DNA from 4 places in the Arthrobacter sp. ISL-69 genome. Region 4 is predicted to be linked to each of the others. Evidence: riboswitches for the same ligand, from Rfam matches in the RefSeq annotation. Region 4 holds a riboswitch; each other region holds the start of a gene.

Region 1 (7,592 bases), on a different contig from region 4:
CGCCGGGCTCCCGGACGTCCACGAGGTCGAAGTCCTTCAGGCCGGCTTTGCGCGACGCCAGCATCGTGGCCAGCTGCGTCGCCGTGACGGTGTTTTCCTTGGCTGTGGCAGTCTCCGGAACGATCCCGCAAAATGCCTCGTAGTCGGTGAGTTCAGTGACGCGCTCAGCCTCCGGGTCCCGCGCCACCTTGATCTCGCGCCAGCTGCCGCCCAAGGCGTCAAAGAGCGCCACACGGCCCAGGAGGGAACGCCCGACGCCGGTGATCAGCTTGACTGCCTCAGTCACCATGAGCGAGCCCACGGCAGCGCACAGCATCCCAAACACGCCGCCTTCGCCGCAGGAAGGCACCGAACCGGCCGGCGGAGCTTCCGGGTAGAGGTCGCGGTAGGTGGGGCCGTGCTGTTCCCAGAACACGCTGACCTGGCCGTCAAACCGGAAGATGGAACCCCACACGTAGGGCTTTCCGAGGATGGCCGCGGCGTCGTTCACCAGGTAACGGGTGGCGAAGTTGTCCGCGCCGTCGAGGATGATGTCGTAGCCGGCGAACAGCTCCAGTGCGTTGGAGGCGTCGAGCCTGACGTTGTGGAGCCGCACGTCCACCAGGGGGTTCAGTGCAGCAATGGAGTCCCGGGCTGACTCGATCTTGGACCGGCCCACGTCCGCAACCCCGTGGATCACCTGGCGCTGCAGATTGCTCAGGTCGACGGCGTCGTCGTCGATGATTCCCAAGGTTCCCACCCCCGCAGCGGCAAGGTAGAGGAGGGCGGGCGAGCCCAGGCCGCCGGCCCCGATGACCAGGACCTTGGCGTTCTTGAGCCGGCGTTGGCCCAGCGTGCCGATTTCGGGAATGATGAGGTGGCGGGAATACCGCTCGACCTCTTCGGCTGTCAATGCGTCGGCCGGTTCCACGAGCGGATCCAGGGTTGCGGGGACAGCAGTTGCGGTGAACATGGAAGCCATACTTCAATGTATGCCCGAAGATGCCGCCAGGTCATATTACCCGCGCGTAAAGTGTAGGTAACTGCAATGGAAAGAAGGCCAACAGTGGTTCATCAGGCACCGGTTGATCGGACACCGGCCGGGAAGGCAGCCGCGGGACAGACGCGGGCCGGCGGTGCGCGTTCGGCGAGGCTCCCGCGTGACGAACGCCGCGCCCAGCTGCTGGCGGCTGCCCAGGAAGTGTTCGTCGCCAACGGCTACCACGGCGCCGCCATGGACGAGATCGCGGAGACCGCCCACGTCAGCAAGCCGGTGCTGTACCAGCATTTCCCTTCCAAGCGCGAGCTCTACCTCGCCCTCCTGGACAGCCACCTGAGCTCACTGACAGACCTGATGCTGGGTGCCCTGAGCTCGACCACGGACAATGACGAGCGCGTCCAGGCCGTCATGCGGGCCTACTACCGCTTTATTGCCAGCGACGACCAGGCCCACCGCCTGGTGTTCGAGTCGGACCTGATCAACGATCCCGACGTCAGTTCGCGCCTGGAAACGTTCAACAAGACATTTGCCGACGCCGTGGCCCGCGTGATCGCCGAAGACACCAAGCTGCCTCCTCTGGAGGCCCAGCTGCTGGGGCGCGGACTCGCCGGGATGGCGCAGGTCAGTGCACGGTACTGGCTCGAAACGGACGGAAACCTGGACCTCGATGTGGCCAGTGACCTGATCTATCGTTTAGCTTGGCGCGGAATCTCGCGCTTCCCCAAGGAAACCTAGACTACAAATAGAGAACACCTTTAGAACTTTGATTGGCTGGGAGGCCTCGCTGTGGAAGTAAAGATCGGCATTCAGAACATCGGCCGCGAAATTGTGCTGGAATCGGCTCAGGATGCTGACGCTGTGGCAAAGCTCGTCGGGGAATCCATCGCCAAGGGCGCAGAACTTCGGCTGACTGACGAAAAGGGCCGTGTGGTCATCATTCCCGCCAACGTCCTGGGCTACGTTGAAATCGGGGCAGAGGAAGCGCGCCGCGTCGGTTTCGGCCAGCTCTAGGCTGCCGTTTCAGTTTGTCCCGCCCGCTCTGCAGCAAGGAGTTCACCGAATGCTTTCCCTGGTAATCGTGGCCCTGGTCACCGTGGCCGCAGGCTTTGTTGTCTGGGCCAACGACCGGCGGCACGCGAAGTACGGCATCGCACTGCCGGCGGGAGTGGCTACCGCCGTGGGGATGCTGAGCTGGATCATCTTCATGGCCGCAGGGCTTGGCTACCAGCCCGGCCTGACGTGGATTCCGTGGGTGCTGCCCATGGTCCTGGGCACCGGGGCGGCACTCGCCGCCGCGGTGTACCTGGGCCGGAAGCGCGCCCTGCACGACACCAGGCAGCTGACGGCCGCGCTGAGGCTCTAGGGCTCTAGGGCCGGGGTCCGCGGTCCGAAGGCGGCCGGCTACAGGTCCGGTTCGTGGCCTTCCTCGGTGCACAGGCAGAGCCGGTTTCCCTGCGCATCCGTGACCACCACCCAGTTGGGTGCGTGGTCACGGTTCATTAATGCCCCGGTCGCCGCGGTTTTCTCCAGCGCCGGGCCGGATTCCGCCATGCTCCGGTGGATGTCCAGATGGAAGCGGTTCTCGTTGGGGGCGGCGGTTTCCTGGAACGAGAGCCCCGGCCCGCGGCCGTAGGGGTCAGCGAGGTCCCCGTACCTGCCTTTCCGGTAACCAAGGGCTGTCCGCCAGACTTCGGAAATCTCGCCCGGGTTGGCAGTGTCGATGACGATCTCCACGGTCCGGTACAGCCCCGGCTCCGCGGCGGCCCCTGCAGCAGCGGCGGCCTGGCTGACAGCTGCCGCGGCGGCGACGTCACGCTGCGTCACCTCGGTGCCGGCATCATGGGACGTGTAGCGGATGAAGACCCGGTTGTAGCGCCAGTCCAGGTCCGGGTGGTGGTTCTGTTCCTCGGCCAGGCGCCCGACGGCGGCAATCAGCTCGAGCGCACCGGCCGCCGTTGGCGTTTTGTAGACAGTCACGAGGCCGCCCAGCCGGTATCTCCAGTCGGGAAGGTCCGCCAGCGCGGCGTCAATCCGGGGTCGGGTAAGAACGTCTTCCTTGCCGGTCACCGTTGGCTCCCTTGGATGGTCTTGGACTGCCTAGAGGAACTCCGCCCGGCCTTCCATGGCCGACGACGCAAGAGCGTGCTCGCGGCGCGGAATCCGGCCGGCCGCTTTCGCCAGCCTACCGGCGATGACCGCGTGTTTGAAGGCCTCCCCCATCATCGCCGGATTCTGCGCCCGGGTCACCGCTGTGGCCAGCAGGACGGCGTCGCAGCCCAGTTCCATGGCGAGCGCAGCATCGGACGCGGTGCCGATGCCGGCGTCCAGCACCACGGGAACGGATGCCCGGGAAACAATGAGTTCGATGTTGTGCGGGTTCAGGATGCCCAGACCGGTACCGATGGGTGAGCCGAGCGGCATCACAGCGGTGGCTCCGAGGTTCTCCAGCCGCAGCGCCAGCACGGGGTCGTCGTTGGTGTAGGCGAACACCTTGAACCCGCGGTTGACGAGTTGCTCGGTGGCGTCCACCAGCTCCACGGCGTCCGGCAGGAGCGTGTGTTCGTCGGCAATCACTTCGAGTTTGACCCAGTCCGTTTCCAGCGCCTCCCGCGCCAGTTCCGCCGTCATGACTGCGTCCCTGGCCGTGAAACACCCGGCGGTGTTGGGCAGGACCCGGATGTTGTGGTCCACCAGGAGCTGGAACAGCGAGCCTGTTTCGGCCGGCGAGTAGCGGCGCATGGCCACCGTGGTCAGCTCCGTGCCGGACGCGATCAGTGCCGCCCCCAGCCCGTCCAGGCTGGGCGCACCGCCGGTGCCCATGATCAGCCGCGACCCCAGCGGAACACCGTCCACAATGAAGGGGTCCGCCGCCTGCTGTGCATGTGCCGCGCCGGCAACCGTGGTTCCTGCCATGATGCTCAACCTCCCTGTACCGCTGTAACGAGTTCGACGTCGTCGCCCTCGGCGAGCGCCGTGACGTACCACTGGCTGCGCGGCACTACCTCGGAGTTCCTCGCAACCGCCACTCCCAGTTTCTGGCCGTCGGCAGCCTGCCCGTTGGGGGCGAGGTTCCTGCCGGTGACCTGGCTGATGAGGGTGGTGACGGACGCGCCGTCGTCGACTGCGTGGGCCGTGCCGTTCAGTTTGATGTTCATGCTGTTTCCTTGTTCGGGTCAATTGTGACTGTGGTTGCGGACGGTGCCGGAAAACGGGAGAACCGGTCGGGCCGGAACGGCGCCCAGCGCGGATCGGCGTTGCCGTCCATCAGCTGCCTGCAGATGGCAGCGGCCGCGGGCGTCAGCAGGACGCCGTGACGGAAGAATCCGGTGGCAATGATCAGCCCCCCAATGTCCCGGCCGGTGCGGGCGTCCGCGACCCGCCCCAGCAGCGGCGCGTTGTCCGGCGTTCCCGGACGGGCCCTCGCGGTGGCTTCCAGGAGCTCCAGTTCAGCGACGGCCGGCACCAGCACCTGCGCGTCGCGGAGCAGCTGGTAGACGCCGCCGGCTGAAACGGCGGCCTCGGCAGGTGCCGCTGGTCCTGTGCCGGTGCCTTCAACGCCCGCAGCGGCGAGGGCGTCTTCGCGCTGCGTCGCCCCGATCACCACCGTTCCGTCCTGCCGGGGAACGATATAGACGGGGATTCCGTGGACCATGCCGCGGACAGTTGATGTCACCAGCGGCTGCAGGTAAGCGGGAACACGCAGGCGCAGGATGTCGCCGTACACCGGGCGGAGCGGCAGCCTCAGGCCGGTTGGCAGCCCGCCCAGGGCCGCAGACCCCAGCCCGTTGGCAACGATGGTCTCCCCGGCGTGCACGGTGCCTCCCCCGGCCAGGCTGACCCCGCTGACCCGCCCGTCCTCCCAGAGCAGGCCGGCGGCCCGCTCATGCACGGCGGATTCTGCCAGGGACTCCGCGATCAGGGCGAGGAGCCGGCGGGGGTCCACCTGGTGGTCGGCCGGAATGTCGAAGGCGCAGGAGATCCCGGGGCTCAGCAGCGGTTCGCGGGCCCGTGCTTCCCTGACTGTAAGAGGTTCCACTGTGAGGCCGCTTGCCCGCTGGACTCCCCGCAGGTCGGCGAGCGCCCGGCGGTCGGCGGCGTCGGCCCCTACGGCCAGGGTCGACGTCGTGAGGTAGCCGGTGCCGGTGGCTCCGCCGCCGGTATCCCGCGCCTCGAGGCCTGCGGCGAAGGCGGGCCACAGACCCGAGGAGTGAAGCATGAGTTCCAGGAGCTGTTCCTCCTGGTAGTGGAGTTCGCTCACTGGTGCCAGCATGCCGGCGGCGGCCCAACTGGCGCCCGTCCCCGGTGCGTCGTCGATGAGCACCACGGACCTGCCGGACTGCCGGGCTTCCCACGCGATGCCGTGGCCGATGACCCCTCCGCCTATGACGGCGACGTCGGCGCTGATTTCCCGGGTGCGCGCGGCGGGGCGGCCTGCTGCGGGTTGCGGGTTCATTGTCATCCTTCCCTACGCCGGTACTAACCGGATCAGGTCAAGCGGTCGGCTCTGACGCCCTCTCAGCCCTGCAGCTTTGTGACAGCTGCAGCGGGCTCCCGCGGTACCACCCCAGTTTAGAGGAACTAGGCTGGTGCCATGACCGAGCACGCCGTCCTCACCAGCGCCCGCCTGTACCTCTGCACCGATGCCCGCACCGACCGGGGCGATTTCGAAGACTTCGTCGATGCCGCCTACGCCGGCGGCGTTGACATCATCCAGCTCCGGGACAAGAACCTGGAGGCCGCCGAAGAGCTCGAGCTGCTTGAAGTGCTGGAGGCTGCGGCCCGCCGCCACGGCCGGCTCTGGTCGGTCAACGACCGCGCCGACATAGCCTCGCTCGCCGGCGCCCCGGTACTCCACATCGGGCAGAAGGACCTTCCCCTGGCTTCGGCCCGGAAATTCCTCGGCGATGACGCCGTGATCGGCCTGTCAACCCACAGCCCGGAGCAGATCGACGCCGCCATCGCCGCGGTTGCCGGTCCCGGCGGACTGGACTACTTCTGCGTAGGGCCGGTGTGGGCCACTCCCACCAAGCCGGGCCGGGCCGCCGTCGGCCTCGATCTGGTACACTACGCGGCCGGGGCCAGCGGCAAAACAACAGACAAAACAGCTGACAGCGCGGCTAAAGGGACCGTTGGCGGTCCGCTGCTGCCGTGGTTCGCCATCGGCGGCATTGACCTGGGCAACGTTGAACAAGTGGTGGCTGCCGGAGCGCAGCGCATCGTAGTGGTCCGCGCCATTACCGAAGCCGACGACCCGGCCGCAGCGGCCAAGTCGCTGTTGGCGGCGCTCGACGCCGGCCAGCAGTACAGCTAGCCGGTCAGGCCGAGCTGCGTCATACGCCGTGAATGGTTCCCCGCCAGGCCGGAGATCAGCCCGCTGACCAGCTCTTTCGCTGCGGCGTTGTCCTCGCCGCCGATCAGGCTTGCCAGGAAGGCGTGCTCGTAGCTGACGCGCTGTGCCTGGGTCAATGCTTCGCCCAGCAGCCGCCTGCCCCAGAGCGCAAGTCTCGACGCGAGCCTGGGGTCATCGGCCAGGGCGCCTTTGAGCCGTTCGCGGAGGACCTCGGTGGTCGCTTCGGAGTCCTGGATCTGTTCGATGAGTTCGCGCGTGGCGGCATCCACATACTGCGAGATGGCCCGATAAAAGTCGGCTGAGACCGTGTCGATGACGTAGGCCTTCATCAGGGATTCGAACCAGTCCCCCGGGCGCGTCCGGGAGTGGAAGTAATCCACGGCAGCCTGGAACGGCAGCATGGCGTCCTCGGCGTCGATGTTCATACTGGCCAGCCGGGAGCTCACCAGCTCGTAGTGCCGGAACTCCACCACGGCAATCCTGCCAAGCACGGCACGGTCGTGGAGGGTGGGCGAATGCCGCGCGTCCGCTGAGAATCTCTCGAAGGCCGACAGCTCCCCGTAGGCCATCATTCCGAACAGGTCTGCCACGAAGCGGTTGTAACGAGCGGTGTCAGCCGGGGATGAGCTCATCAGTCAAGACTAATGGCGCAAATCGAGCTAATCTGACTTTCGTGTCACATCATCGCCTGACTCCAAGTGTCCACGAGCAGACCAACCGTCTGGCCGAGGCGCTGCACGCGCTCCGGACGGAGTTGGAGCTTCCCGGCCCCTTCCCTGATGATGCCCTTCAAGATGCGCTGGCGGCCATTGCGGAGCACAAGATGCCTGACTTCGACCTCACGGACGTGGAATTCGTGACCATCGATCCCCCTTCCTCCACGGACCTGGACCAGGCCCTGTTCATTGAACGGTCCGGCGGGGGCTACAAGGTGCTCTACGCCATCGCCGATGTGCCGTCCTTCGTGCAGCCCGGCGGGGCACTCGACGCCGAAACCCGCCGCCGCGGGCAGACCTTCTACGCCCCCGACGGGCGGATCCCGCTCCATCCGGAAGTCATCAGCGAAAGCGCCGGCAGCCTGCTTTCCGGCCAACTGTGCGCCGCGTTTGTCTGGGAGTTCGAGCTGGATGAGGCAGCGCACGTGCAGTCGGTGCTGGTGCGCCGGGCCAGGATCCGGAGCCGGGCCAAACTCAGCTATAAGAACGTCCAGGAGGACCTCGATTCGGGCGGTGCCGGCCCGGTCCTGCAGCTCCTCAGGGAGGT
Region 2 (7,592 bases), on a different contig from region 4:
CCCGTCGCGGTCGCCCGCGCCGGCGTTGACGAAGCGCGCCAGAAGCTGCACGACGTCGTCATCGTGGACACTGCGGGACGGCTCGGTGTGGACGCCGAAATGATGGAGCAGGCACGCCAGATCCGCCGGGCCATTGTCCCGAACGAAGTGCTCTTCGTCATCGACTCCATGATCGGCCAGGACGCGGTCAACACGGCGCTCGCCTTCGATGAGGGTGTCAACTTCACCGGCATCGTGCTTTCCAAGCTCGACGGCGACGCCCGCGGCGGTGCCGCCCTGTCCGTCGCGTCGGTCACCGGCAAGCCCGTCATGTTCGCCTCGACCGGTGAAGGCGTGGACGACTTCGAGCTGTTCCACCCGGACCGCATGGCGTCCCGCATCCTCGACATGGGTGACGTCCTCACCCTGATCGAACAGGCCGAAAAGTCGTGGGACAAGGACGAAGCCGCCCGGATGGCGAAGAAATTCGCCGACCAGGAGGACTTCACTCTCGACGACTTCCTGGCCCAGATGCAGCAGATCCGCAACATGGGCTCCATGAAGAAAATGCTCATGATGATGCCGGGCGCGCAGAACATCCGCCAGCAGCTTGAGCAATTCGACGAACGCGAAATCGACCGGGTGGAAGCGATCGTCCGTTCGATGACCCCGCACGAGCGCGTTGCCCCCAAGATCATCAACGGTTCACGCCGGGCGCGCATCGCCAAGGGCTCGGGCATGCATGTCTCGGACGTCAACGGCCTGCTGGAGCGGTTTGCCCAGGCGCAGAAGATGATGAAGAAGATGGCAGCCGGCGGCGGGATGCCCGGGATGCCCGGAATGCCGGGCATGGGCGGCGGCGGAGGTGCCCGCAAGGGCGTCAAGAACGCGCCGAAGAAGAAGGCCAAGTCCGGAAACCCGGCCAAGGCCGCCCAGGAACTCCGCGAAGCCGAGGCCCGGCGCGCGAACGCGGGGAAGGCACTTCCCAGCGGCGCCGCGTTCGGCCAGCAGGGAGCGGACTTTGATCCGTCACAGCTCAACCTGCCCAAGGGCTTCGACAAGTTCCTCGGCGGGAGCAAGTAGTTCCTGGCGGCGAAGTCATCCGCACGGGCAACTCCGGTGTCTGCTGGCCGGAATGTCCGGCGATTGCCATAGGGTTGGTCCATGTTTAAGCAGCGCGTAGTGTTCGTCCACGGTTCGGGGGCCTTCGGGTCCGCCGCGTGGCCCAAGCAGCACGGCATGGCCTTGGCCTACGACGCTCTGTTCCTTCGCCGCCATGGCTTTGACGCTGCCGCGGAACCCCTCGAATCGGACTTCCAGGCCGACGCCGACATTGTTCTGGGTGCTTTGGCGGACGAGGGCCGGGGCGCCGCCGGCGGGCATGTTGTGGCGCATTCCCAAGGTGCCATCGCGGCCATGATGGCGGCCGTCGAACAACCGGCCCTGGTGCATTCCCTCACGCTCGTGGAGCCCGCCTGCCTGTCCCTGACCGCCGAACTGCCGGCGACCGCCGCACACCGTGCCCTGATGCAGCCGCTGTTTGATGTGCGGCACCGGCTCGGAGATGATGACTTCCAGCGGGAGTTCGTCCGGCGGGCGTTTTCCGTGCACAGCGACAACCCGGCGACGCCGGAGGCGCGGAGTGCTGCCCGCCGGCTCCGGCTGCAGGCACCTCCGTGGGAGGCTCCGCTTCAGATCGTGCCCGGAGTCCCCACCCTGGTGCTCACCGGAGGCTGGGAACCGCTTTATGAGGAAATCGCCGGCTACTTGCGCGAAACCGGTGCCCTGCACCGCGTTGCCGCGGGCGGACACCGGCCTCAGGACTCGGTGGAGGGCGACCGGTTCATCCGGTCGTTCATCGCAGAGATCAGCCGGCGTCAGCACTCACAGGCGTCTTAGCGGTTCCTTCACCGGCAGTGCTGCGCGGGCCCGGCCCCTTCGGGGCAGGAAGGTTAAGCTCCGGCAGGTAGACCTTGCCGCCCGCGGCAAGGAATTCGTTGCTTTTCTCACGCATGCCGGCAGCCATCTCGGCAAGGGCCGTCTGGGCCTCGGCTGAACCGTATTCGTCCCTGATGTCCTGGCTGATGCGCATCGAGCAGAACTTGGGACCGCACATCGAACAGAAATGGGCAGTCTTCGCCGGCTCGGCAGGCAACGTCTCGTCATGAAACGCTTCCGCGGTGACCGGGTCCAGCGACAGGGCAAACTGGTCCCGCCAGCGGAATTCGAACCGGGCCTTGGACAGCGCGTCGTCACGTTCATGCGCGCCGGGGTGGCCCTTGGCGAGGTCGGCGGCGTGGGCGGCGATCTTGTAAGTGATCACACCGGTTTTGACATCGTCCTTGTTCGGCAGCCCGAGGTGCTCCTTGGGTGTTACGTAGCAGAGCATGGCCGTGCCGTAGCGGGCGATTTCCGTGGCGCCGATGGCCGAGGTGATGTGGTCGTAGCCCGGGGCTATGTCTGTGACCAGGGGACCGAGGGTATAGAACGGGGCGCCTTTGCACAGTTCCTGCTGGCGTTCCACGTTCTCGCGGACCAGGTGGAACGGCACGTGGCCGGGGCCTTCCACCATCACTTGCACGTCGAACTCCCAGGCCCGCTGCGTCAGTTCGGCCAGGGTGTCCAGTTCGGCGAACTGGGCGGCGTCGTTCGCGTCAGCCGTCGCACCCGGCCGCAGTCCGTCGCCCAGCGAGAACGCGACGTCGTACTTGGCGAAAATCTCGCACAGCTCGTCGAAGTGCGTGTACAGGAAGTTTTCCTGGTGATGCGCCAGGCACCACCCCGCCATGATGGCGCCGCCCCGGGACACGATTCCGGTGACCCGCTTGACCGTGAGCGGTACGTAGCGGAGGAGAACCCCCGCGTGGATGGTCATGTAGTCCACGCCCTGCTCGCACTGCTCGATCACGGTATCCCGGAAGATCTCCCAAGTGAGGGCGTTCGCCTCGCCGTTGACCTTCTCCAGGGCCTGGTAGATCGGTACCGTACCGATCGGGACCGGGGAGTTGCGGATGAGCCATTCCCGGGTGGTGTGGATGTCGTCGCCGGTGGACAGGTCCATCACCGTGTCGGCGCCCCACTGGGTGGCCCACTGCAGTTTGTCCACTTCCTCGGCAATGGAGCTGGTAACTGCCGAGTTGCCGATGTTGGCATTGATCTTCACAAGGAAGGCCTTGCCGATGATCATCGGTTCGGATTCCGGGTGGTTGATGTTGTTGGGGATGATGGCGCGGCCGGCAGCCACTTCGCTGCGGACGAGCTCCACGTCGCAGTTCTCGCGGAGGGCAACGAACTGCATCTCGGGCGTCACCACACCCTGCCGTGCGTAATGCATCTGTGTGACAGTCTTGCCTTCGACGGCGCGGCGGGGCACGGGCTGCGCGCCCTTCCACTCCGCGGATGCGGCGCCGCGGCGCACTGCCGACTTGCCGTCGTCAAGCAGGTTCCGTTCCCGGCCGCTGTAGGGCTCGGTGTCGGCCCGGGCTTCGATCCACCGGGTCCTGAACGGTTCCAGGCCCACCACGGGATCGCTTCCGGGCCCCGCTGTCCGGTACACCCGGAACGGGGGGTTGGCGGCGCCGCCCGGAGAGTCCTCCAGGGCAATTTCGGTCACCGGCACCTTGATCCCGGTGGCCTCGTCGGCGATGAACGCCAACGAATGGGACTTCAGGGACTGCGTTTCAATCGTGCCTGACTTGCCGGAGTCGGTGTCGTTTTGGGCAGGGATCAGCTGTGTTTCTTGTGTATTCATGGAATACTCACTTCCTTCGCCGGCATTACCCGGACAGGTTCAACGGTCGCAGGCCGCGTCAGCCCGATCTCAGCCCCTGCAAGGGCACCCGTGTGGTCGTAAACGAAGCTACCACAGGGCCGGGCAGTCCCTTTGTCACATGGCGTTCACGTCCGGCGGCGGCAGCCCGCCGGACTAGGCTTGAAACATGGCTGGCATCATCGAATTCAGCGGGACCGTGCTCACCGCCCCGGACCAGGAACGGCACGGCCTTTGGGCTGTCGACGGCAGGCTGACGTTCAAGCGGCCGGCCGTTCCCGCCGATGTTGTGCTGGAGGGCTGGGTCCTGCCGGGCCTGGTGGATGCGCACTGCCACATCGGACTCGGACCCGTCGGGGACGTTACCGAGTCCCTGGCCGAAGAGCAGGCCATGACGGACCGGAACGCCGGTACCCTGCTGGTCCGCGACGCCGGCGCCGTGCACGACACGCGCTGGCTCCAGCACCGTCCCGAGCTGCCCAGGATCATCCGGGCCGGCCGGCATGTTGCCAGGACGAGCCGCTACCTGCGGGGATTCGCCGTCGAGGTTGAACCGGACGGCCTGGTCGAGGCAGTGCGGAAGCAGGCACTCGCGGGCGACGGCTGGGTCAAGCTGGTGGGGGACTGGATCGACCGGGGCGCCGGCGACCTCGCGCCGTCGTTCCCCGCCGCCGTGGTGCGGGACGCTGTCCGCGCCGCCCACGATGAAGGCGCCAGGGTGACCGCGCACTGTTTCGCCGAGGACACGCTGGATGACATGCTCGACGCCGGCATCGACTGTATCGAACACGGAACCGGCCTTCTCCCGCGGCACCTGCCCCGGTTCGTGGAACAGCGCGTCCCGATTGTGCCCACGCTCATCAATATTGCGACCTTTCCGGAGATCGCCGACCGGGCCGAAGCGAAGTTCCCGCGCTACGCAGCGCACATGCGGGCGCTGTGGCAGCGGCGGAACGAGCGGATCCTGGAAGCCTACGAAGCGGGCGTGCCGATCTACGCCGGGACCGATGCGGGCAGCGTCATCGGCCACGGACGGATCGTGGACGAGATCCACGCGCTCCATGCGGCCGGCCTGCCGGCGGAAGCGGCGCTGGACGCGGCGTCATGGGCAGCGCGGGAATGGCTGGGAGCCGACGGCATTACGGAAGGTGCCAGTGCCGACGTCGTGCTGTGCGCACAGGACCCCCGGACCAGTCCGGCGACGCTGCGGGATCTCAAACACATCGTGCTTCGGGGCACTCAGCTCCGCTAGGAATAAATTGAAGCTTCAAGTAATTTAACTCTATGTAATCGTCGCCGGATGCCGGTGGCGGAGTTTCGGGAGTTTGGAGTTGCCATGACCACAGAATCCAGCAGCAAGGACCTGCTGCCCGCCGATCTCGCCATGGGCACGGTGATGCTCAAAGTGGGCAACATGAAGCTGATGACGGACTATTACCAGCGGGCGCTCGGGCTGGAGCCGGTGGCCGAGCAGGATGGCGGCGTGTACCTTGGCCGGCGCGGAAGGCCCTTGGTCCACCTGGCGCCGGCCCCCGGACTGAACCTTCCCGCCCGGGGTGAGGCCGGACTGTTCCATACAGCGCTGTTGTTCGAGGACCGGCCGTCGCTCGCTGCCACGGTGGCCTCCGCGGCCCGGTATGAACCGGGGCTGTTCACGGGCAGCGCGGACCACCTTGTCAGCGAGGCCTTCTACTTCAGCGACCCGGAGGGCAACGGCATCGAGCTCTACTGGGACCGCCCGCGTGAGGCCTGGTCCTGGGAGGGCAGCAACGTGGTCATGGACAGCCTTGCCCTGCCGCCGCAGAGGTTCCTGCAGGAACACCTGACCGAGGAGGCAGTGAGCGGTCAGCGGGAGACGCGGGCCGGCGTCGGGCACGTCCACCTCCAAGTTGGCGATGTGCAATCAGCGCACGACTTCTACGTGGGCACGCTTGGTTTCGAGAAAACCGCAGGATGGCACGGACAGGCCCTGTTCGTCTCGGCTGGCGGCTATCACCACCACATGGCCATGAACGTCTGGAACAGCAGGGGCGCAGGGCCGCGGCAGGACACGCTGGGCCTGGGTGAAGTCCTGATCGAAGTTCCCGAGGGCGACGACGTCGGCGCGCTCGCTGACCGTTTGCGGGTGGCCGGCGTCCAGCCCCACCACACGGGGGCGGAGCTGCGGTTCGAGGATCCGTGGCGCAACCGGATCCGCGTCGCGGTCCGCTAAGGGGGCGCTGACCAGCACGTCCATCTGGGTTAGGCTGAATCCGGAAGGCCCCGGGCAGCCGCAAAGCTGCCCGTCAGGACCATCACACCGCAGACGGAATGAGGATGATTTCCATGGGTTTCACCGAAATCTTTGTTTCCACCCACGATGAGGCCCTCAAGCGCGCGGGGGTACTCGACGGCGGGGGGCCTGCGGCTCCGGAGGCGCTCCGGATTCCGGACATCAGCGATTTTGAAATTGAACAGCTCGGCGACCTGGCCGGCACGGCGGTGCACGCGGCGGGCGCGGACTACGAACTGGCAATGGTGGATGTGGCCAGCGATTCACTGCTGGGCGTGCCGGCGGCCATGGTCCGGGCGCTGGCGGAACTCCTCAGCTATGAGACCGAGGGGGAGGGCGACATCCTGGAGGATGTGGCGGCCAGGTGGGCGGCGGAGGAGGACATGCCCTTCGGGTCCGAGGAGGCCCGCGGCTATGTCCAGAGGCTGGCCCAGCTCGCCGGCAGTGTGGACCCCAACGCCCGAACCGGGTTGTACGTCTGGTCGTCCTGACCGGCCCGCTGTGTGTCAAGTCGAAATCCCGGCGTTGATCTGGCACAATGAACAGGTACTCGATCTGCGTGGCCCCTCTCTCCGCGTCCGGATCTTGTCCTTTTAGAACCCCCTAGTACGGCCCGCCCCACGGGTGCAGAACGCCGGGCTCGACCCCGTTTCAGAAACAGGAGTGACCACAAAAGTGGCCGTAAAGATTCGCCTTAAGCGCTTCGGCAAGATGCGCGCACCGTACTACCGCATCGTCGTCATGGACGCACGCTCCAAGCGTGATGGCCGTGCCATCGAAGAAATCGGCAAGTACCACCCGACCGAAGAGCCCTCGTACATCGAGGTCGACACGGACCGTGCCCAGTACTGGCTCGGCGTCGGCGCACAGCCGTCCGAGCAGGTCGCCGCGATCCTCAAGATCACCGGTGACTGGCAGAAGTTCAAGGGTCTCCCCGGCCAGGAGGGCACCTTGAAGACCAAGGCTCCCAAGGCTGCCTTCGTTACGCCGGAAAAGGGTTCCGTGATCATCCCGGAAGCCATCACCAAGAAGGCCAAGAAGGACGACGCCGCCGAGGCCCCCGCCGACGCAGCAGCAGAGACCACCGAGGCTGAGTAAATTGCTGGCAGAAGCGCTCGAACACCTAGTCCGCGGGATCGTTGACAGTCCTGAGGATGTCAAGGTCAGTGCGAAGAACAACCGCCGCGGGGACACCCTCGAGGTGCGCGTTCACCAGGACGACCTCGGACGGGTGATCGGTCGTCAGGGCCGCACGGCACGCGCATTGCGCACTGTCGTGGCGGCGCTGGCCGGCGGCGAACAGGTCAGGGTCGACGTCGTCGACACAGACCGCCGCCGGTAAACGCCCCGCAATATTTGTCTCAAGTCCGGCCCCTTCACCAGATCATGGTGGAGGGGCCGGACTGTTTTTCAGCAAGACCCGGCGCCGCAGTAGGCGCACGCAGCAGAACCCGAACAGAACGACTCCGGAACAGAGGAACAGATGCAGCTTCAGGTGGCACGAATCGGCAAACCGCACGGCATCCGCGGCGAAGTGACCGTCCAGGTCCTGACCGACGCGCCGGAGGACCG
Region 3 (7,592 bases), on a different contig from region 4:
GCCCTGGGGCGCAGGACGGGTGCGTGCACCTTGGGCGGCGTGGCAGCCACGGCGTCCCGGGCGGCCTTGACGATCTCTGCCATGGCGAAGCCCAACTGCCGCAGGCCTTCGTGGCTCGTCGCGGAAATCTCGAACACACGGTAGCCGCGGGATTCAAGCTCGGGCCGGACGAATTCGGCCATGTCCTTGCCGTCAGGCAGGTCGACCTTGTTCAGCGCCACCAGCCGGGGACGGTGGTTCAGCGGGACAACCTCGCCGTCGGAGCCGGCGAAGCTCATGTCAACCGCGTACTTCTCGAGTTCGGCTTCGATGATGGCGAGGTCCGAAAGCGGATCGCGCTCGGATTCCAACGTACCGCAGTCCAAAACGTGGACCAAAGCTGCGCAGCGCTCTACGTGGCGCAGGAAGTGGTGGCCCAGGCCCTTGCCTTCGCTGGCCCCTTCGATAAGTCCGGGGACGTCGGCGATGGTGAAGCGGATCTCCCCGGCCTGCACCACGCCCAGGTTGGGGATCAGGGTGGTGAAGGGGTAATCGGCAATTTTGGGGCGTGCCGCGGACATGGCGGCGATGAGGCTCGACTTGCCCGCGGACGGGAAGCCCACGAGGGCGATGTCCGCAATGGACTTCAGTTCCAGGACTATGTCGCTGGATTCGCCTTCGATGCCGAGCAGGGCGAAGCCCGGGGCGCGGCGCTTCTGCGAGGAAAGCGCGGCGTTGCCCAAACCGCCCGGGCCGCCGGCGGCCGCGATGAACTCGGTGCCTTCGCCGACGAGGTCGGCCAGCACACGGCCGTCCTTGGTCTTGACTACGGTTCCTTCCGGAACGGGAAGGATCAGCGTTTCGCCGTTTTTGCCGCCGCGCCAGTCGCCCATGCCGGGTCCGCCGTTGGTGGCGTGGCGGTGGGGTGCGTGGTGGTAGTCCAGCAGTGTGGTGGTCTGGGCGTCAACGCGCAGGATGACGTCGCCGCCGTCGCCGCCGTTACCGCCGTCGGGACCGCCCAGGGGCTTGAACTTTTCGCGGTGGACGGAGACACAGCCGTGACCGCCGGTACCGCCGGATACGTGCAGTACTACCCGGTCTACAAAGCTCGCCACGTGAATCTCCTCTGTGCATAACCTGACCGTCTCTTGGACGCCCAAATTGATTGTAATGCGGTTAAAAGAACAGTGGAGCGGGCCATCATGGCCCGCTCCACCGGTTCAGATCTTGTTGTTACTCTGCAGCTGCAGCAGCAACGATGTTCACGACTCGACGTCCGCGGCGGGTGCCGAATTCGACAGCGCCCGGGGTCAGTGCGAACAGGGTGTCGTCGCCGCCACGGCCAACGCCTGCACCCGGGTGGAAGTGGGTGCCACGCTGGCGGACGATGATCTCGCCTGCGGAAACTACCTGGCCGCCGAAGCGCTTGACGCCGAGGTACTGGGCGTTGGAGTCACGACCGTTGCGAGTGGAACTCGCGCCTTTTTTATGTGCCATTTGAAATGCCTGCCTTAAAAATTCTGGGGAATCTGCTGAAAACCTGAAAAGTAACGGAAGGTTACTTGATACCGGTGATCTTGACCTTGGTCAGTTCCTGACGGTGACCCTGGCGCTTCTTGTACCCGGTCTTGTTCTTGAACTTCTGGATGACGATCTTCGGACCACGAAGGTCCTGAAGGATCTCAGCCGTAACCGTTACCTTGGCCAGGTCCGCAGCGGCAGACGTGACTTTGTCACCATCTACCAGGAGCAGTGCGGGCAACTCAATGGTGCTGCCGGCTCCACCGGGGACGCGGTTCAGGGTAACGAAGTCTCCAACGGAAACCTTCTCTTGGCGGCCGCCTGCGCGGACAATCGCGTACACCACTGGGGAACTCACTTCTCTCGACGTTTATTACTAGATTTGCGTGCGGAACCTGGGTCCAATTGTTTGGCCTGGCTCACGCTGTGCCTCAACGCCGGTGGATTCCCCGGGGGAACCCATGAGTTATCCCACGAACAATTCCGCTTGTAATTCCAAACAGTCTTATCCGGGGTCATAACCCAAGTGTTGGCGTAAGCACCGAAGATCTAGAATACGCTAATTTTGCCTTCGGCCGCAAATGAGGCTGGCTCCGGTGGTAGTACGTGATAGGCGACACTCCGTGTTTTACGGCCTGCCACTGCAACGACTTCCGGAACCGTGCCCCACTATCCTACCGGCTTTGGAAGGCTTTCCGGTTCAGCGTGCAGGCGCGGCGCGTCGAAGAACTCCACCTCGTACCGGCAGGACTGCCGGAAAGCCAGCCGCATGGCCTCCCGTTCCGTTTCCGAGGCGGCCCGGGCGGCGTCGTCGGTGATCCGCACCGCCTGCCGGGTGGCGGCGGCGAACTCCTCGTCCGCGTACGTCCGCAGCCATTCGGCATACGGGTGGCCGGACGGCGATCCGGCGGCCAGGAACTGCCCGTGCAGCGTGGCCCCCACTTCGGCATACAGCCAGAAGCACGGGAGTACCGCTGCCACGAGCACTCCGTAGCTACCGGAAACAGACGAGGCCAGCAGGTGGTCCACGTAGGACTTGGTCACCGGCCCCAGTCCGGAGTCCACAGTCCGGGTACTCAGCCACGTCCGGTGCAGTTCGGACTCGACTTCGAGGCATTGCTGTGCCGACCGTGCCCAGAACAGTTGCTCGGCCTCGGTGGGGGCGATCGCGGCAGCACGGGACAGCACCCTGGAGTAGCCGTTCAGGTAGATGGCGTCCTGGGCAAGGTAATAGGCAAAGTGGCGTTCCGTGAGGGAACCGTCGGCCAGTGCGCGGATGAAGTCCAGCCCGTAGATGGCATCCAGGTCCGGTCCTGCGTCCTGCCGGAGTACTGCAGCGAACTGGCCTTCCGCCGGAACGTCCTGGCCCCTGGGCACCAGATGGTGGAAGTGGTGGACCGGGCCGTTGCCCGTTCCCACGTCCAGCACTCCGGACTCCCGGAGCGCCCCCTGCAGCCACGGCTTCACTGCCCGCAAGGACGACTCCCAGTCCCCCAGCCTTGCCTGCACGGTGGCCATGGCCGACGACAGGGAGCAACCGGTCCCGTGGCTGTTCCGGGTGGCGATCCGGCCGCCGTCGACCACCACAACATCGTGGGCCAGCAGCCCTTCGGTGTTGACGAGCGCGTCGGGGCATTCCCCGCCGTCGAGATGTCCGCCCTTAACCAGCACGGTGGTGCCGGCCTGGGCGGCAAGCCGTTTGCCCTGGGCCAGTGCCGCCTCCCGGTCGCCCGCGAGGGGCTCGTTGAGGAGTATCGCAAGTTCTGCGAGGTTCGGCGTAATCAGGTCGGCCAGTGGCAGGAGTTCACGGAGTTCCGCTTCGGCGGCCTCCTGCAGGAGCCGGTCCCCGCTGGTGGCCACCATAACAGGGTCCAGGACCACGACGGCGGGACGGGCCTTTACCAGCCAGCTGCGGACGGCGGCAATCACCGCGGAGTCACCCAGCATGCCGATCTTGACGGCGTCGATGCTGATGTCTTCGCTGATGGCCTCAAGCTGGGCGGTCAGGAAGTCCGCCGGGGGAACGTGGACGGCCCGGACGCCGTGGGTGTTCTGTGCCGTCAGGGCGGTAATGGCAGCCATGCCGTAACCGCCGTTGGCGGCAATGCTCTTGAGGTCCGCCTGGATCCCCGCCCCTCCGGACGGGTCCGATCCGGCGATGGCCAGCACCCGCGGGGTTGCGCGCAGGGCGGCGTCCAGGGTGGATCCGGCCCCCGTTGTGGAGGCGGGGGTGGGCAGGAATGATGAAGACAAAGGAGACATCCCTTCGCCGGTGCTAGCCGGACAGGTTCAACGGGTGTGGATCTCAGCCGGCCCTGTGCGCGGCACCCCGTGTCAGTCCCCCAGCCTAGCTGTTTTCCTTTAACGGACTCGCAGGTACGGCCCGAATCCGGCGTATTACTACGCCCGGTTCGGACCGCACCCGCGGTGTCAGTCGGCTGGTGGATCAGAGCTCGGAGGCCGGCACTCCCACGCCGAGGATGATCGGTGCGCTGGCCGGAGCCTTTGCCTGCGCATCCTTCTTTGCCGGTTCCGGTGCCTTGGCCTCGTGGGTATGCCCTGCCGCGGCCACCGGAGCCGTCTCGTGGTGTTCCACGGACGTTTCGTTCGCTGCGCCCTGGGCACGGCTCGCACTCCGGTTGCGGCGCGGACGGCGCGCCCGGCCCTGCACCGCAGTGTGGTCGGTGTAGTCGGCTTCAGCAGCCTGGACTGCCGGGGCCCGCGTAGCCGGAACCCGGGCTGCCGGGGCCTGGACCGCCTGAACCGGCTGCTCAGCCGGTGCCGCCGGGCGCTCAGCCGCTGCAGGCCCGCCAAGGTGCGCGAACGCCTCGGCCAGGCGGTCGAGGGTCAGCGCCGCGCCCGTGGCCGGCGATTCCCCTGCGTGCTCAACGAACGGCAGCGCAACCTTTTCGCCGCCGAAGGTCAGGACCGCAGCCGGCCGCCCTGCGGCAGCCGCCTCGGCGTCGGACACCTTGGCCGGCCGCGCCGTGGCGGGAGCGGACTGCGCCGGCGTTGACTGGGCAGCGTGGGCCTGCCCTGCCGCTTTGGCAGCAGCAGCCGCCGGGGCGGCATGGCCGGTCTCGGCGTCGTGCAGGTGGGCGGCGTGCGCCGCGGCGGCTATGTTGGCCAGCGCCGCGCGGGTAGCTTCGGCCTTGGCGTGGCGCTCGGCATCGGTGGGCTCGTAATGTACCGCGGCCGGCGTCAGCGGAGCGGCCTCGGGAGCCTGACCGCCCTTGCCGCGGCGGCGGCTCTTGCGCTCCGTCCGCGGGGCCGGCTGGCTCTCCGTCCGCGGTACGTGATGCTCGGCGGCCACAACGTTGGCGCGGCGGTGTTCCACGGGCTCGTCGTGGGTGACGATGCCGCGGCCGGCGCAGGCTTCACACTGCTCGCCGAAGACTTCCAGCAGCCCGGTGCCCATCCGCTTGCGGGTCATCTGCACGAGTCCCAGCGAGGTCACTTCGGCCACCTGGTGCTTGGTCCGGTCGCGGCCGAGGCACTCCACCATGCGGCGAAGCACGAGGTCGCGGTTGGATTCGAGCACCATGTCGATGAAGTCGATGACGATGATGCCGCCGATGTCGCGGAGCCGGAGCTGCCGGACGACTTCCTCGGCCGCTTCCAGGTTGTTCTTGGTGACGGTTTCCTCGAGGTTGCCGCCGCTGCCGGTGAACTTGCCGGTGTTGACATCCACCACGGTCATGGCTTCGGTGCGGTCGATGACCAGGGAACCGCCGGACGGCAGGAAGACCTTCCGGTCGAGTGCCTTGTGGATCTGCTCGTCGATCCGCCAGGCCGCGAAGATGTCCGTGTCCTTGGTCCACTTCTCGAGCCGGCCCACGAGGTCCGGAGCCACGTAGGTGACATAGGCCTCGATGGTGTCCCAGGCTTCCTCGCCGGAGACGATCAGCTTGGAGAAGTCCTCGTTGAAGACGTCACGGACCACCTTGATGGTCAGGTCAGGTTCGCCGTAGAGCAGTTCCGGAGCGAGGATTTTGGTGGACGTTGCCTGGCCTTCGATCCCTTCCCACTGGGCGCGCAGGCGGTTGATGTCGTGTGTGAGCTCTTCCTCGGACGCGCCCTCGGCTGCAGTGCGGACGATGACGCCGGCATCTTCCGGCAGGCGGTCCTTGAGGATCCGCTTGAGGCGGTTGCGTTCGACGTCGGGCAGCTTGCGGGAGATTCCGGTCATGGAACCGCCGGGAACGTAGACGAGGTAGCGGCCGGGCAGCGAAATCTGGCTCGTCAGGCGGGCGCCCTTGTGGCCGACCGGGTCCTTGGTGACCTGGACCAGCACGGAGTCGCCGGACTTCAGTGCGTTCTCGATCCGGCGCTGCTTGCCTTCGAGGTTGACCACGTCCCAGTTGACTTCACCGGCGTACAGCACGGCGTTCCGGCCGCGTCCGATGTCCACGAAGGCGGCTTCCATCGACGGCAGCACGTTCTGTACCTTGCCCAGGTAGACGTTGCCGATCAGGGAGTCCTGCTGGGTCTTGGACACGAAGTGCTCTGCCAGGACGCCGTCTTCGAGGACGCCGATCTGGATTCTGTCGTCGCGCTGGCGGACGATCATCTGGCGGTCCACGGATTCGCGGCGGGCCAGGAACTCGGCCTCGGTGATGATCGTGCGGCGGCGGCCGGTGTCGCGGGATTCGCGGCGGCGCTGCTTCTTGGCCTCCAGCCGGGTGGAGCCCTTGACGGATGTTACGCGGTTGTTGACGGGCGCCTCGCTGGCGGCGCGCGGGGCACGGACACGGGTCACGGTGTTGGGCGGGTCGTCGCCTTCCCCTCCGGTGAGCTCAAGATCCTGGTCGCCGCGGCGGCGGCGGCGACGGCGGCGGGATGTCACGCCGTCCTCCGCAGTCCGGGTGGACTCCTCATCGGCGTCCTCGTCAGCGGCGCCCTCGGCGCCCTCGGCGTCTTCGGCCTCGCCGGTCGCTTCGCGTTCGGTCACGCGGCTGCGGCCGCGGCGTCCGCGGCTGCGCCGGCGACGGGCGCCGCCGGCGTCAGCATCGCCGTCGTCGCCGGTTTCTTCCTCGTCAGATTCCTCGGCCGCAGCGGGGGTGACCGCGGGGGGCGTGGCCGGGCGGACCACGCTGCTCAGGTCGGGTGCCTGGAAAATCATGGAAGTGACCGAGCCGGGCTCAAGGAAGAGCGCGCCCACCGGGTTGGCCTCCGCGGTGGCGGGCTCTTCAGGCTCGGCAGCTGCTGCTTCCTCCGGTGCTGCTGCTTCAGCAGCGGGTGCGGTCTCCGCGACCGGCGCAGGCTCGACGACCGGCGCAGGTTCCTCGGCAGGGGCCGGCTCAGCAGCGGGTTCGGTGGCGGCCGCTTTTGCGGGGGCCTTGGCGCGCGAGGCGCGGCGGCGGACGGGCTTTTCAACGACGGCGGCTTCAACCGCGACGTCTTCCACGGGTGCAGCATCAGCCGGGGCTGCGTCTACCGGAGCAGCTGCGGCGTCCTCGGCGAAGACCGGGAGCGGCTCGGCAGGCTCGACTTTCCTGCGGGAGCGGCTGCGGCGCGCCGGGGGCTTCTCCTCTGCGGCGGTGTCCGCCTCCGGGGCCTCCGCCGGAACTGCCTCCGATTCGCCGGCTTCGACGGCCTCCACCTTGGGGGCGGCCTTGCGCCTTGTCCGGGTCGCCTTCTTCGGCGCCTCCAGAGCTACTGCTTCTTCGCTGGCAGCGGTTTCTTCATTAACGGCTAGAACCTGGTCATTATCCATATGTGGCGACACTCCTGCCCCTGACGTACCGCCACATCCGGCACCCATTGGGGCACATATTTGTCAAAACCCGCAGGCGTTGACAGAAGTCAATTGGATACCCTCAGGTTCGCACCGGCAGTGGGGTGCGGCAGCCCTGGAGGGCCGGCGACGTCGTCCTGAAACCCGTTGTTCCTCAAGCCACAACCAGGTGCCGTCCAATGGCATTGCGGGAAGGCCGGGATCTATCGTGGATCCGGACCGTGCCCTGCTCATCATTGGCGGTCTTACAAACGAGCCACCGGACCGGAATCCGAATGTGGATCGTATTCCAGCCAGCTTCATTCTCTCATACGCTCAGTCCCTCGCGGCGGATGCAGTGCCGGGCAACTTACAA
Region 4 (7,592 bases):
GGCAGCCCGGAGAGCGACCCGGCGGACGGCCCCGAAGCCGGTGCTGCCACCGTGAAAGCCGGCGACCGCAGGATCCGGGCCAAGGACGCTGCCGCGGAAGAACAGCCCGGTTCCCAAAACGTGGCCCCCGGCCCGGAAGGAGGTGTGAAGTGAACATCGCAAGCTTTGCCCCGCTCGCCGTCGTACTTCCCATCCTTGGTGCCGCCCTGACGTTCGTGCTGATCCGGCACTCGCGGGCCCAGCGGGCCGTCAGCATCACGCTGCTGTCCCTGACCCTCCTGCTGGAGTGCGTGCTGCTGGCTTCCGTGTGGAACGGCGGAACAGCGGCCGTCAACATCGGCGGCTGGCTGCCGCCGTGGGGCATCGTGATGGTGGTGGACCAGTTCTCGTCCCTGATGCTGGTGGTCTCCTCCACGGTCAGCCTCGCGGTGCTGGTGTACGCCACCGGCCAGGGCATGGCCGACGGCGACCAGGACGCCCCGCTGTCGATCTTCCACCCCACCTACCTGATCCTGGTGGCCGGGGTGTCCAACGCGTTCCTGTCGGGGGACCTTTTCAACCTCTATGTGGGGTTCGAGATCCTGCTGACGGCCAGCTACGTGCTGATGACCCTCGGCGGAACCGGCCCCCGCATCCGCGCCGGCGTTACCTATGTGGTGGTCTCCGTGGTGTCGTCCGTCCTGTTCCTGATCGCCATCGCCATGATCTACGGGGCCACCGGAACCATCAACATGGCGGACCTGGCCATCAAGCTCGCGGACCTGGATCCGGGCACGCGGATGCTGCTGCACGTGATGCTGCTCGTGGCATTCGGCATCAAGGCGGCCGTCTTCCCGCTGTCCTTCTGGCTGCCTGACTCGTACCCGACGGCGCCGGCCCCCGTCACGGCGGTGTTCGCCGGCCTGCTGACCAAGGTGGGCGTTTATGCGATGGTGCGCACCGAGACGCTCCTCTTCCCGGGGGACTCGCTGAATACCCCGCTGATGGTGGCGGCGCTGCTGACCATGGTGGTGGGAATCCTGGGTGCGTTGGCGCAGAGCGACATCAAGCGTCTGCTGTCCTTCACCCTGGTGAGCCACATCGGCTACATGGTGTTCGGGCTGGCCATGTCCTCCGTAGCGGGCCTTGGTGCGGCGGTGTTCTATGTGGCCCACCACATCACCATCCAGACCAGCCTGTTCCTGGTTACGGGTTTGATCGAACGCCGCGGCGGAAGCTCGTCGATCGACCGGGTTGCCGGGCTGGCCAAGCTGTCCCCGGTCCTTGCCCTGCTGTTCTTCATTCCCGCCATGAACCTGGCCGGGATCCCGCCGTTCTCGGGCTTCCTGGGGAAGGTCGGGCTAATGCAGGCAGGCGTGCAGCTCGGCACCCCGCTGGCCTATGCCCTGGTGATCGGCGGCGTCCTGACCAGCCTGCTGACGCTCCTGGCCGTTGCCCGTGTATGGAACCGTGCGTTCTGGCGCAAGCCCGAGGACGCTGAGAACCCGGATCCCGTGCTGCTGGCCTCCCCTGAAGACGCCGATTCGGGCGACCGCGCGGGCAGGCGCAACGTCACCCTGCTGCCGCGGACCATGGTGGGATCAACCCTGGGGTTGGTGATCTTCGGCGTGGCGCTTACCGTCTTCGCCGGGCCGCTGTTCCGGGTGGCGGACCAGTCCGCCCTCGAGATGCTGGACCGGTCCGCCTACATTCAGGCGGTGCTGGGCGAGAACGCGCCGGTGCCCCCGATTGCCCAGCCTGAACCTGCCCGGCCTGAACCTGCCCGGCAGGAGGCGCAGAAATGAGCCGACGGCGGATCTCCATCCGGCAGGAGCTGCCGCTCCTGGTCTGGCTCGTGTTTGTCTGGGCGGCGCTCTGGCAGGACTTCAGCCCCGGCAACCTCCTGTTCGGGGCGCTCATCGCCGTGGTGGTGGCCAGGCTGTTCTACCTGCCCCCGGTGGAACTGGGCGGCCGCTTCAGCGTTGTGCGTGCCGTCCCGTTCGCGATCGTGTTCCTGGGCAAGGTGGTGGCCGCCAGCTTCCAGGTGCTCTACCTGGCCGTGGCCCGCGGTCCAAAGGTGAGCAACGCCGTCGTGGCCGTCCAGCTCCGCAGTCATTCGGACCTCATGGTTACCGCCACCGGCCACGTCATCTCGCTGATTCCCGGCTCGCTGGTGGTGGAGGTGGACCGCTCCACGTCCACGCTGTACATCCATGGACTGAACGTCCGCAACGGGGAGGACGTGATGAGCCTGCGCAAGGAAGTCCGGGACACCGAGGCCGGGCTGATCAGGATCATGGGCACCAAAGAGGAACTTGCCGAGCTGAAACACGAGGTGGCCTCATGATGGAGATCGTGCTGACCGTGACGGCTGCGATCCTGTCCCTCGCGGCGGCGGGGGCAATTGTCCGCATCGCCATCGGCCCGTCCCTGCTGGACCGGGTCCTTGCCTCCGACGTGCTGCTGGCCATCATTGGAGCCACGCTCTGCATAGACATGGCCGTCAACCGGCATCTGAACAACCTGATGCTGCTCGTGGCGCTGTCCATCATCGGGTTCATCGGGTCCGTGACCGTGGCCCGCTTCGTGGCGGACCGGCGGGAGCAGCCCCATGAATCCTGAGGTATCCGGCGTGGACACAGTCATTGACACGATCTCTGCCGTCTTCATGGTGGTGGGCGCCCTGATGTCCCTCGGCGCGGCCGTTGGCCTGCTGCGCTTCCCCGACCTGATGAGCAGGATGCACGCCGCCACCAAGCCCCAGGTGCTGGGCCTCTTCCTGCTGCTGGCTGCGATGGGCCTGCAGCTGCGGACCTGGTGGGTGTGGCCCGTGTTGTTCGTGGCGTGGATCTTCCAGGTGCTCACCGTGCCGGTGTCCGCGCACATGGTGGGCAGGGCCGGCTACCGCACCAAGCACCTGCACAGGGAACTCCTCACCACGGACGAGCTGGAAGCCGTGGTGCAGAAAGCCGCCGACAAACGTGATGCGGACGACGACGAAGGAAGCGGCCCGGCCTAAGCCTGGGGCCCGGACTCACCCGCGGGCGGGCCCGGACGCCGGCATCCGTGGAAGCGCTGACTGCTAGACGATGTCCTGGCTCTTGGCGAAGCGGGTGATGGCACGCTGGGTGCCGCGGTTGGCCAAAACCTGGATGATCGCGCTGACGGCTGCCGAAATCAGGGCAAAGGTCAGGGCGCTGCGCAGGGTGGTGGGAACGTCATCCTTGTCGCCCTTGGGCGGCTTCCTGCCGGTGACCTTTTCCCAGACAACGTCAACTGCCTTGGTGCCGGCGAATCCGGCCAGCAGGCTCGCTCCGGTTCCAAGCAGCTTGATGAAAAGACTCATTCCAGGTACTCCTAAGACGACGGAAACAGGGGCTTCCCCTAGCCTAGCCCCATCGGTGCGCGGAGCACGGTCAGCCTCCTCCCCGGAACAAGGCGGCGGGCCGCCCCAATGTGACAACTTCCCCCGGGAGTTCGCGGGCCCCCGGGTGTAAACTGACAACGCCCACAAGGGCGATTTGATACGACAGGGGAGCGTCGCCGTCGGGCATCACTGGAGCAGTCCAGGGGAACCGGAGGCGGGCGCTGAGAGTGCGGACAGCCGCAGACCCTCGAACCTGATCCGGTTAGTACCGGCGCAAGGGAGTCGAGTTCTCAGAGTGTCCGGCAGCAGGCGGCGGAAGCCGCGGTCCGGCCGGGAAACACTCTCCCCTCCTGTACCTCAGGAGGAAGACATGACTGATATTTCTGCAAAGCAGACGTTGCACCACGGCAAGAAGAGCTGGCGCGTGGTGGACATTGTTGTTGCCGCGTTGATCGCCGTGGCCGGCGGCGTTATTTTCTGGGCATGGTCCCAGGGTGCCGCCGCTGTTTCGCCGCCCATGAACGCCGTCTACCCGCCGCTGACGGGCCTCATCGCCGGCGGCTGGATGATTCCCGCCGTCCTGGGCATGCTGATCATCCGCAAGCCGGGCGCTGCCATCTTCTGCGAAACCGTGGCTGCCACCGGGGAGCTCATCATGGGCTCGCAGTACGGCGCGTCCGTGCTGTTCTCCGGCTTCGTGCAGGGCCTCGGCGCGGAAATCATTTTCGCCGTGTTCGTCTACAAGAAGTTCAACCTGCCCGTTTCGCTGCTGGCCGGCGCCGCGGCAGGCTTCTTCTGCGGACTGAACGATGCGTTCGCGCCGTGGGGCTGGAACATTGCATACGCCGCCGGTGACAAACTGGCCTACATCATCTTCACCGCCATCTCAGGCGCCATCATCGCCGGGGCGCTGTCCTGGATCGCCACGCGCGGCCTGGCCAGGACCGGCGTGCTGAGCTCCTTCGCCTCCCGCAAGGCAGCCACGGAGCCCGTCTTCTCCTGATGACGGCACACTGCTCATGACGTTTTCCGACAGCGTCCGCCCCGCGGCGGTCACGGCACGGGGCTGGGGCTGGCGGCACGCCGGCCGGTCCCAGCCGGCAGTCCATGGCCTCGACCTGGAAATTCAGCCGGGCGAACGCGTACTGCTCCTCGGCCCCTCCGGCGCGGGCAAGTCCACGCTGCTGCATGCCCTTGCCGGAGTGCTCGGTGACAGCGACGCCGGCGCCCACCACGGGGGCACCCCGGACGCCGAGGACTCCGACGAGACCGGCACCCTGCTGATCGACGGCGCCCCGCCGCGCGCCCAGCGGGGGCGTGCCGGGCTGATGCAGCAGGACCCCGAGACTCAGGTGGTCCTCTCCCGTTTGGGGGACGACGTCGCCTTCGGCGCCGAAAACCTGTCCGTACCGCGCGGGGACATCTGGAAGCGTGTGGGGGAGGCGCTCGACGACGTCGGGCTGGCCCACCTGCCGCTGGACCACCCGACGTCGGCCCTGTCCGGCGGACAGAAGCAGCGCCTGGCGCTCGCCGGTATCCTCGCCATGCGCCCGGGACTGTTGCTCCTGGACGAACCCACGGCCAACCTTGACCCCGACGGTGTGCTGGAGGTCCGCGACGCCGTGGGCCGGTGCCTGGACAAAACGGGGGCAACGCTGGTGGTGGTGGAGCACCGCGTGGGCGTGTGGAAGGACCTCGTGGACCGGATTGTGGTGCTGCAGCCGGGATCGGCCACGGAATCCGCAGTGCTCCTGGACGGGTCCCCGGACCAGGTCCTGGCGCAGGCCCGGGACATGCTCGTGGCCGCCGGCGTCTGGGTGCCCGGGTACGTGCCTGCAACCCGGACGCGGTCCGGTGCCTCAGGAATGCCGGGTGCCACTGGCGGGCGCGGTGCCGGAGTGCCCGCTGACGGGGACCTGCTGCTGGCTGCGGAAAGCCTGGCGGTCTCCCGCGAGCGTCCCCGCCGCCGGCGTTTCCAAACCGTTCCACCGGTCCCGGTGCAGTCCGGGATCACGGCGCAGGTCCGGGCCGGCCAGGCGCTGACCATCACCGGCCCCAACGGTTCCGGGAAATCCACGTTCGCCCTGACCCTCGCCGGGCTGCTCCAGCCGGTGAAGGGCGCGGTATCCGCAACGGTCGACCTCAGTGACGGCGCCGGAATCGACCCGTACAAATGGAAGGCGGAACAGCTGATCGCGCGGATCGGAACCGTGTTCCAGGAGCCGGAGCACCAGTTCGTCACCGGCCGGGTGCTGGACGAGCTGATGTTCGGCCCCCGGCACCTCGGCCACGGAGAGGAACGCGTGGACGAACTGCTGGAGCGCCTCCGGCTGACCAAACTCGTGGACGCGAACCCCTACACACTCTCAGGCGGCGAGAAGCGCAGGCTGTCCGTCGCCACCGTCCTGGCCGCCCATCCCCGGGTGCTGATCCTCGATGAGCCCACGTTCGGTCAGGACGCCAATACCTGGGCGGAACTGGCGTCCTTCCTCTCCGAACTCCTCGACGCCGGCACGGCCGTGGTGTCCGTGACCCACGACCAGGAGTTCAGCGACGTCCTGGGCGGCACCGAGCTGAAACTTGGCGCGCCCCAGCTCAACCTTGCTGCGCAGGAACCCGGCCCGCGCAATCCCGGGGTGGCCGCGCCATGAGGGAAGCCTTGACCCTGCACGCCAACCATGCCCTGCTCACCCGGGCCAATCCACTGGCCAAGTTCGGCGTCGTGATGCTCATGACCGTGGTGCTGGCGCTGTCCATCGACTGGGTGTCCGCCTCCGTGGCGCTGGCCTTCGAACTGCTGCTCTTCCCGCTGGCCGGCCTGACCGTGGCGCTGCTGTGGCAGCGCGGGTGGCCGTTGATCGTGGCGGCTGCGCTGGGCGGCTGGAGCACCTCGATCCTGGCGCCGGACACCGGACGGATCCTGCTCGACGTCGGCATCTGGTCCATCAGCGCAGGCTCGCTGGAGCTGGGGCTGGGGTTCCTGCTGCGGGGACTGGCGATCGCCCTTCCTGCGGTGCTGCTGATGAGCTGCACGGACCCCACCGACTTGGCGGATGCCCTCGCCCAGAAGGCGAAGCTGCCGCACCGCTTCGTCCTGGGCACGCTGGCAGCCATGCGGCTGGTCGGGCTGATGGCAGAGGAATGGCAGACCATCGGCATGGCCCGGCGCGCCCGGGGCGTGGGCTCGCACGGGACTCCCGCGCAGCGCCTCCGGGCGACCCTTGGGCAGAGCTTCGGCCTCCTGGTGCAGGCCATCCGCCGGGCTTCACGGCTCGCGGTCACCATGGAAGCGCGCGGTTTTGGCGGCGCGCAGCGGACCTGGGCGCGCGAATCGACGTACAGTTCGTTGGATATCTGGGTAGTCCTCGGCGGGCTGCTCATTGCTGCCGCGGCCGTGGCCGCGGCTGTCGGTGCGGGAACCTGGAACATGGTGTTCCTCGAGCAGCAGTAGACCGCCCGGGCCCCGCCACGGAGTGGTCCCGCGCCAGCATTATTCGCGCCAGTTGAGGAATCCCCTTGTGGCCTTCCAGCGGCGTAAGCACGACGTCACGCCCGTACTTCTTCTTTGCATCCTCCCCGAAGAAGGCGTCCGGAATAATACGAGCGGCCTTGGCGACCTTGCCGTCCTTGAGGAAGATGAACAGCACCGGGGAAGCCGTGTAGCGGTTCTCCCTCGTGACTGCCTCGCCGAACGCTGCCTCGATGTCTTTGGCGCGTGTCCCCTCGGTGACGAAGCCTGCCTCGTCCCAGGCGAAGTCGGTGGCATCGGCCAACCTCAGCTCGGTGCCCGTGGTGGCCGCTTCCAGCACCCGGCTGTTCAGATTGTCGTTTCCTTCAGGCATGGTGGTTCGTCCAGGGGAGCAGGTGCCAAGGGCGCACGTCAGGACAAGGGAGAGCAGAACCAGGAAAACGGTTCGGGGTTTGGATCGCTGCGCAGACCAGGTCATCACGACGTCGTCCGGGATTCGTCGTTGAAGTCCGGGCGGGCAATGGGGACAAGTATCCGGAGCCCGGATCCAGCGGAATCGTTGTCCGCGCGATCCCACACATATCGCACAAAGTGGATATTTTATGAGTTCAAGTGCATTTTCCGGCGTTTCGCATGGCCAAATAGCTCATGCGTGATATTTTCGTCGTATGACTCAAGAGACTGCTGAACACGTAGGCCTGCTGCTCCGCGATGCCCGCGGCGAGAAAGGCTGGACCCAGGGGCAGCTGGCGGCCGAGCTGGGAACCAGCCAGAGCG

Evidence for each region. Region 4 has a riboswitch for thiamine pyrophosphate ahead of J7I79_RS02755 (ECF transporter S component). Riboswitches for the same ligand answer to the same signal wherever they lie in the genome.
Region 1: another riboswitch for thiamine pyrophosphate. It lies ahead of thiO (glycine oxidase ThiO); the one in region 4 lies ahead of J7I79_RS02755 (ECF transporter S component).
Region 2: another riboswitch for thiamine pyrophosphate. It lies ahead of thiC (phosphomethylpyrimidine synthase ThiC); the one in region 4 lies ahead of J7I79_RS02755 (ECF transporter S component).
Region 3: another riboswitch for thiamine pyrophosphate. It lies ahead of thiD (bifunctional hydroxymethylpyrimidine kinase/phosphomethylpyrimidine kinase); the one in region 4 lies ahead of J7I79_RS02755 (ECF transporter S component).

The regions. Positions count from the first base shown of each region.
Region 1 is NZ_JAGGPO010000018.1:449,304-456,895, reverse strand. It holds gene moeB (molybdopterin-synthase adenylyltransferase MoeB) at 1-961, opposite strand, end outside; gene J7I79_RS14550 (TetR/AcrR family transcriptional regulator) at 1,028-1,714, shown strand; gene J7I79_RS14545 (DUF3107 domain-containing protein) at 1,766-1,990, shown strand; gene J7I79_RS14540 (hypothetical protein) at 2,040-2,342, shown strand; gene J7I79_RS24780 (4a-hydroxytetrahydrobiopterin dehydratase) at 2,381-3,046, opposite strand; gene J7I79_RS14530 (thiazole synthase) at 3,077-3,892, opposite strand; gene thiS (sulfur carrier protein ThiS) at 3,898-4,134, opposite strand; gene thiO (glycine oxidase ThiO) at 4,131-5,438, opposite strand; TPP riboswitch at 5,425-5,544, opposite strand; gene thiE (thiamine phosphate synthase) at 5,571-6,290, shown strand; gene J7I79_RS14510 (ferritin-like fold-containing protein) at 6,287-6,961, opposite strand; gene J7I79_RS14505 (RNB domain-containing ribonuclease) at 7,003-7,592, shown strand, end outside.
Region 2 is NZ_JAGGPO010000015.1:17,178-24,769, reverse strand. It holds gene ffh (signal recognition particle protein) at 1-1,062, shown strand, start outside; gene J7I79_RS09945 (alpha/beta hydrolase) at 1,144-1,878, shown strand; gene thiC (phosphomethylpyrimidine synthase ThiC) at 1,847-3,730, opposite strand; TPP riboswitch at 3,725-3,832, opposite strand; gene J7I79_RS09935 (amidohydrolase family protein) at 3,918-5,000, shown strand; gene J7I79_RS09930 (VOC family protein) at 5,085-5,960, shown strand; gene J7I79_RS09925 (hypothetical protein) at 6,074-6,511, shown strand; gene rpsP (30S ribosomal protein S16) at 6,696-7,118, shown strand; gene J7I79_RS09915 (RNA-binding protein) at 7,120-7,362, shown strand; gene rimM (ribosome maturation factor RimM) at 7,504-7,592, shown strand, end outside.
Region 3 is NZ_JAGGPO010000024.1:76,068-83,659, forward strand. It holds gene obgE (GTPase ObgE) at 1-1,094, opposite strand, end outside; gene rpmA (50S ribosomal protein L27) at 1,213-1,476, opposite strand; gene rplU (50S ribosomal protein L21) at 1,538-1,846, opposite strand; gene thiD (bifunctional hydroxymethylpyrimidine kinase/phosphomethylpyrimidine kinase) at 2,170-3,762, opposite strand; TPP riboswitch at 3,745-3,842, opposite strand; gene J7I79_RS17765 (Rne/Rng family ribonuclease) at 3,947-7,216, opposite strand.
Region 4 is NZ_JAGGPO010000005.1:368,190-375,781, reverse strand. It holds gene J7I79_RS02785 (Na(+)/H(+) antiporter subunit C) at 1-153, shown strand, start outside; gene J7I79_RS02780 (Na+/H+ antiporter subunit D) at 150-1,784, shown strand; gene J7I79_RS02775 (Na+/H+ antiporter subunit E) at 1,781-2,326, shown strand; gene J7I79_RS02770 (monovalent cation/H+ antiporter complex subunit F) at 2,323-2,601, shown strand; gene mnhG (monovalent cation/H(+) antiporter subunit G) at 2,591-2,998, shown strand; gene J7I79_RS02760 (DUF4235 domain-containing protein) at 3,062-3,325, opposite strand; TPP riboswitch at 3,501-3,644, shown strand; gene J7I79_RS02755 (ECF transporter S component) at 3,717-4,349, shown strand; gene J7I79_RS02750 (ABC transporter ATP-binding protein) at 4,366-5,997, shown strand; gene J7I79_RS02745 (energy-coupling factor transporter transmembrane protein EcfT) at 5,994-6,797, shown strand; gene J7I79_RS02740 (hypothetical protein) at 6,724-7,188, opposite strand; gene J7I79_RS02735 (UDP-N-acetylglucosamine 1-carboxyvinyltransferase) at 7,484-7,592, shown strand, end outside.